Linked DNA regions of Pontibacter liquoris. The main gene of each other region encodes a partner of the protein of the gene in region 2 in a complex. Links are inferred from orthologs where the notes say so. Each region holds a gene or a part of one and is shown on either strand. Other genes may lie near its edges.

Region 1 (3,356 bases), on a different replicon or contig from region 2:
GAGAGCAGGTTTATACTTGTACTTCAGCTATACTTTCATAGCAGCTGCCATCGTGCGGACAGGTCGCGACCTGCCCTACAGGGGTATCCACAAGCAAAGGCAGCTGCTATCGAAATCTTCCCAGTCCTTGGGTTGAGCGCCTTGGTGTGTTGCGGTGCCCGTCAGGGCAGCCCGCAGCGTAGCGAGGAGCAGCTTCACGCCACAGTGCGATGCCAAAGGACAAGCCCTCGCGGGCTTGGAGCGCACCAAAGTCAAAAATCAAATAAGGCAAGTATAAAACTGAGCAATACAAGCAGCTAGTAAGTATAGCCAAACTAGCTATAAAACGTAGGAATACACCTAGCTACCAAGTATAGCCTAAGTTATAGAGCAGCATCTACAGCCACTACCAAGTATAACCAAAAGTAAAACGAAGCATCAACCAGCGGCTACCGAATATACCAACTAGTATAAACTACCACAGCAACCCCAAGCTGCCAACTATAACCGAAAGCACACCTCAGCATAAAACGGCAATAGCCTGTTACTCCCCAGCAACCCTTCTTTCAGACATTTTTCCTGGCCTTGCGCCACTAAACAGAATTATGCTTAATTTTGAAGAACAGGAGCTGCTTTAAAGGCGGTTATACTTTCATACAACAGAAAACAACATGCTGATTTCGTTCGACTGGCTGAAACAACTGATCCACATAGACAAACCTGCAGAGGAAATAGGCACTTTACTTACGGGCGCAGGCCTCGAAGTGGAGGGCATTCATACGTACGAGGCGGTGCAGGGCGGCCTGGAAGGCATTGTGCTGGGGCAGGTGCTCACCTGCGAGCGCCACCCGGATGCCGACCGCCTCAGCATCACCACCGTCGATATTGGCACGGGCACACCGAGCCAGATCGTGTGTGGCGCCCCCAACGTGGGCGCCGGGCAGCGCGTGGTGGTGGCTACTGTTAACAGCACGCTGTACCCCACGGGCGGCGAACCTTTTAAGATCAAGAAATCAAAAATACGCGGCGCTGCTTCCGAAGGGATGATCTGCGCCGAGGACGAAATTGGCATCGGTACCTCGCATGCGGGCATCATGGTGCTGGACACCGACCTGCCCAACGGCACACCGGCCGCCGCCTTCTTCGGGCTGGACTCCGACAAAGTGTTCGAGATCGGTCTGACGCCGAACCGGGCCGATGCCGCCTCGCATTACGGCGTGGCCCGCGACCTACAGGCCCTGACCGGTGCCAAAGCAGAACTGCCTTCTGTGGAAGCCTTCGGGGTAAGCAATACCTCCCGAAGTATAACCGTGGAAGTGGAAAATACCGCTGCCTGCCCGCGCTATGCCGGGGTAACAGTTTCAGGTATAAAAGTAGGCCCTTCGCCCGAGTGGATGCAGCGGCGCCTGCGCGCCATCGGCCTCTCGCCCATTAACAACGTGGTGGACGTAACCAACTATGTGCTGCACGAACTGGGCCAGCCGCTGCATGCCTTTGACGCTGACAAGATAAAAGGCGGGAAGATTGTGGTGAAAACCGTGGCCGAGGGCACCGTGTTTAAAACGCTGGATGGCGTGGAGCGCAAGCTGCAGGCTACCGACCTGATGATCTGCAATGCCGAAGAGCCCATGGCGATTGGCGGCGTATTTGGCGGGATAGAATCGGGGGTATCGGCCGAAACAACAAGTATCTTTATCGAAAGCGCATATTTCTCGCCGGACTGGGTGCGCCGCACGGGCATGGCCCACGGCCTGAAAACAGATGCCTCTTTCCGTTTTGAGCGGGGCACCGATCCGGACATGGTCATCACGGCGCTGAAGCGCGCGGCCCTGCTAGTGCAGGAGGTAGCCGGCGGCGAGGTCTCATCCCAAATCGTGGATGTGTACCCCAACCCGATCGGCAGCCGCGAGATTGTGGTAAGTATAGCCCGTATTCACAGCCTGATCGGGCAGCACATCGGCACAGAGCGCATCAAAACGATTCTCACAGACCTGGGCATCACGATCACCGGCGAAACTGAAACGCACCTGACCTTGTCGGTGCCACCGTTTAAGGTGGACGTGACCCGCGAGGCCGATGTGGTGGAAGAAGTGCTGCGTATCTATGGCTTTAACAACATCACGGTAAGCGAGCACATGTCGTCCACGTTTCTGGCCAACTTTCCGCGGCCAAACCCGGAAGATATCACTGACGCTATCATGAGCTATATTGCCGATAACGGCTTCCACGAGATCATTACCAACTCCATTACCAACTCTAATTACTATACACAGGACGGGGAAGAAGCGGGGTTGGTGGAAGTGGTGAACTATAACTCCGAAGACCTGGACGTGTTGCGCAAGAGCATGGTGTTTTCGGGGCTGGAGGTGCTGCGCCGCAACATCAACCGCCGCCAGCGCGACCTGAAGCTTTTTGAATTGGGCAAAGTATACAGCAAGCTGGAAGGCGAATACAAGGAAAGTCGCCGGCTGGCCCTATACCTGGCCGGCAACGTGTCGGCCGAAAGCTGGAAGCAGCCAAGTATAAAAACTGCTTTCCACGACCTGGCAGGCGTGGTGCAGAACGTGCTGCGCAAGCTGAACGCCGGCGATTTTGAGATGCAGCCACTGGCGCCTAACCGCTACCTGCAGCAGGGTATTGCGTATACCAAAAACGGCACGGTGCTGGCTGAGCTTGGTCCGCTGGATGCCCTTGTAGCGCGGCAGATGGAAGTGAAAGAGCAGGTATGGTACGCCGAACTGAACTGGGATTACCTGCTTAAAAAGTATAAAGACAAGCTGACGGCCGAAGAGCTGCCTAAATATCCGGAAGTGCGCCGCGATCTGTCGCTGGTGCTGGATAAAAATGTTACCTTCGACCAAGTCCGCCAGATCGCGTTGCGCACCGAGCGCAAGCTGCTGCAGGATGTGAATGTGTTTGACGTGTACGAGGGCGACAAAATAGAAGCCGGTAAAAAGGCCTATGCCATCAGCTTTACGTTGCTGGACCGCCAGCAAACCCTGACCGATAAGGTGATCGAGAGTACGATGAACCGCCTGATGCAACAATTTGAGAAACAACTGGGAGCTTTTATCCGCAAATAGTGTTATGCCAAAAGAAAAGCAACTACAACAGCTCCAGCATATTGAAGATAAGCTGCGCCGCCTGATCAACCGCTATGCCGATGTGCAGCAGCGCCTTGCCAAAGCCCAGGAAGAAATTCAGGCTCTGGAAGAACAGGTGGCCGAGAAAGAGCAGCAAATAAAAAATTTTCAAAATCAGGAGAATATTGTTAAAATTGTAGACACGATAGCAGGAAACACTGCAAATTCGACAGAGTTAAAGCTCAAACTAAACGAATACATAAGAGAAATCGATAAGTGTATTGCTTACCTGCA
Region 2 (3,389 bases):
TTATCGATCAGAAACAGATTGGAAGCGTCGGCTTCTATGCCCGGGCAGGTGCTGGTTGGGTCGTAGGGGCAGGCGCGCTCAAAGGCCAGGTATAGGTTGGCGTTTTGGCGTATCAGTATAATGCCTTTGTAACCGCCCTGCAGATACACATAGCCGCCGTCCTGGCGCAGTTCCGGGTATTGGAGGCTGCCGACGTTGATCTGCACGCTCACCGGCACTGTGGGTATGGCCGGGCCGCTGCTGCTGTCTTTGCAGCCTGCCAGTAGCGCTAGCAGGAGTGATAAAGCTATCCAGAGTTTACTCATAATTATAAAAGCCTTTGCCTGACTTGCGACCATGATGGCCAGCATCCACTTTCTGCTGTTGAATGCGGCTTGGCCGGAACTTCGGATCGTAATGGAAGGCCTCGAACATGGCAGTCGTCACAGAATAGTTTGTATCCACCCCAATCAGGTCCATCAACTCAAAAGGGCCCATTTTAAAGCCGCTCGCTTGCAGCAGCTTGTCGATGGTTGCCACATCAGCTACGCCTTCTTCCAGCAGCTTCAGGGCTTCCACATAATAATGACGGGCTACGCGGTTCACGATAAAACCTGGCGAGTCTTTGGCCATAACAGGCGTTTTGCCCAGCTTCCGGGCCAGTTGCTGTATGGTATTTTTTACTTGCGGCGAGGTAGCAGCGCCGGAGATCACCTCCACCAGTTTCATGATGGGAGCGGGGTTAAAAAAGTGCATGCCCACCACGCGCTCGGGGTGCGGCACGGCGCCGGCAATACGCGTGATTGGGATAGAGGACGTGTTAGAGGCAAGTATGGTTTGCGGACTGTTGATGGCGGCCAGCTCCTTAAAAATGCTTTGCTTTACCTCCAGCCGTTCCACCACCGCTTCGATGATCACATCGCAGCTTAACTGCAGCGTATCGCCTGTAAAAGAAAGGTTGCCGAGAGTCGTTTGCTTGTCGGCTTCCGTGAGTTTGCCGCGTGCAATGCCTTTAGCCAGGTTCTCAGTAGTCGTCTGCTGCGCCTTTTCCAGCACCTGGGCATTGATGTCGAACAGGATGGTTTTGTAGCCGGCCAGCGCACAGATCTGCGCAATGCCCTGCCCCATGGTGCCAGCACCCACTACGCCGATCGTTTTTATCTCCTCCAGGGTCATCTGGTGAATGGTTACATTGTTAAATGGTTAAATGGCTGGATTGATGTAAAGCTTGGCTATACTTGAAGAATTAACTACCAGCGAAGCCCAACAATTAAACAATGCAGCAATCCAACAATTAAATAACGCCTTCAAACTGGCGCAGGAACCGCACGTCGTTCTCGGTGAACAGGCGCAGGTCCTTTATCTGGTATTTGAGCATCGTAATGCGCTCAATGCCCATGCCAAAAGCAAAACCCGAGTATTCCTGCGGATCGATGCCGCTGCTTTCCAGCACGGCCGGGTCTACCATGCCTGAGCCGCCAATCTCTACCCAACCGGTATGTTTGCAGATGTTGCACCCCTCGCCTTTGCAGATGAGGCAGGTGATGTCGATCTCCGCGCTAGGCTCGGTGAACGGGAAAAAAGACGGACGGAAGCGCACCTGCGTGTCCTGCCCGAACATCTCTTTGGCAAAGTAATACAGCGTCTGCTTCAGATCGGCAAAGCTCACGTTTTTATCTACATACAAGCCCTCTACCTGGTGGAACACCATGTGTGCCCGCGCCGAAATAGCTTCGTTGCGGTACACGCGGCCCGGCATAATGCTGCGCAGCGGCGGCTTTTGTGTTTCCATCAGGCGCACCTGCACGGTAGACGTATGGGTGCGCAGCAACTGCTGGCGGTCGGCGCTCAGGAAAAAGGTGTCCTGCATTTCGCGTGCCGGGTGGTTTTCCGGGAAGTTCAGGGCCGAGAAGTTATGCCAGTCGTCCTCCATCTCCGGTCCTTCGGACACGTTAAAGCCAATGCGCTCAAAAATGCGCACGATCTCGCGGCGCACCAGTGAGAGCGGGTGACGGGTGCCCAGCGTGTTGGGCACAGGGGGCAGGCTAAAGTCAAATGCCTGCTCGCCGGCGTTGCCGGCTGCGGCGCTGGCCAGTTGCTCCTGCGCCTGGTCAAAACGTTCCTGGGCGCGGTTCTTCAGGCTGTTGAGTTCCTGGCCCACCTGGCGGCGCTGCTCCGGCGCCACCTGCTTCAGGTTATCAAACAGGTCGGCAATGCGGCCTTTGCGGCCCATGTAGGCAATGCGGAACTGCTCCAGTTCGGAGGCATTGTTCAGCGCTGCGGCCTCCAGCTCTTGTGCTACTTGTTGTATCTTCTCCACCATCATATGCAAAGATAATAATTTGCTGCTTTTAACTTCATGCTTGCCGGGCGTGTTTCTGCAATAGCTGTTTTCCGGTTTGTAGCTGCCAGGCGCCCGTTGGGCGGCTAAAAGAGCGGGTTGCTCCAAAATAATTTTAAGGCGCCAGGTTATTCAGCACCTTTACGTTAGCAAACGGCTGCTGCCCTCCTGCAAGTATACGCGCAGCGGGCGGCGAATGCCGGGCCTGCCAAGTTCGCCGGCAGTTTACCGACGCAGACCGGCCACTTACCGACTTTTTGCCCCGGCAAGCCTATTTGTCGTTGTGCTGCGCTATCTGCTGCCATACTTTTGAATCAGAAATTTAAACTATGACAAGTCATGAGAAATAAAGACTTTAACCCGTCGGAAAGGCAGTCAGGCAAAGTAGGCGGTGGCCTGGTGCTGGTAGTGATCGGTGTATTGCTGCTGGCTGCCAAAATGAATGTGTTCTTTTTCCCGCGCTGGGTATTTTCCTGGCAGATGCTGCTGATCGTGCTGGGCCTGTTCATGGGTTTCCGGCATTCGTTTCAGCGGCCGGGCTGGCTGGTGCTCATCGTGATCGGCACCGTTTTCCTGCTGGATGATTTCTTCTTTGTTCATTTTAGTATGCGGCATTTTTTCTGGCCTATCCTCATCATCGGCCTGGGGGTGTGGCTGATGGCGCGTCCTAAAAGACGACATACCTGGGGTAACCCTCCGGGAACCGGGCCATCCGGAAGTGACACCACCGGCTACTATCCCGACGTAGCTACTGGTGCTGCCCCGGCGGGCGATTACACCAACTATAGCGGCACGTATACCGCTCCTGATGCAGGGGCTTCGGAGCCCGTTCCTTCTGTGGAAGACTACGTGCGCACCACGGCTATTTTTGGCGGGGTGAAGAAAAATATCATTACCAAGAACTTTAAAGGCGGCGAGGTGGTGAGCGTATTCGGGGGCACCGAGCTGAACCTGATGCAGGCCGACATGCAATACCCGGTGGTGCTGGATACCACCCAGATCTTCGGGGGCACCAGCCTGATCGTGCCGCCGCACTGGCAGATAAAATCGGAAATGGTGGCCATTTTGG

The links. The genes of interacting proteins can lie anywhere in the genome.
Region 1: the proteins of LWL52_RS14610 (region 2) and pheT are in contact, whole or in part, in a crystal structure (PDB 6P24), measured with the Escherichia coli proteins. The link is inferred for Pontibacter liquoris from one-to-one orthologs.

What each region holds. Positions count from the first base shown.
Region 1 is NZ_JALEBG010000001.1:261,099-264,454, forward strand. Bases 279-3,356 are described here. They hold pheT (phenylalanine--tRNA ligase subunit beta), read left to right. Parts: upstream 279-650; coding sequence 651-3,062; downstream 3,063-3,356. Other genes in these bases: LWL52_RS01040 (hypothetical protein), read left to right, coding at 3,067-3,356.
Region 2 is NZ_JALEBG010000002.1:283,250-286,638, reverse strand. What follows is about bases 289-3,120. They hold LWL52_RS14610 (phenylalanine--tRNA ligase subunit alpha), read right to left. Parts: upstream 2,303-3,120; coding sequence 1,274-2,302; downstream 289-1,273. Other genes in these bases: LWL52_RS14605 (LiaF transmembrane domain-containing protein), read left to right, coding at 2,660-3,120; LWL52_RS14615 (3-hydroxyacyl-CoA dehydrogenase NAD-binding domain-containing protein), read right to left, coding at 298-1,155; LWL52_RS14620 (hypothetical protein), read right to left, coding at 289-305. Outside these bases: more of LWL52_RS14620, read right to left, coding at 1-288; more of LWL52_RS14605, read left to right, coding at 3,121-3,389.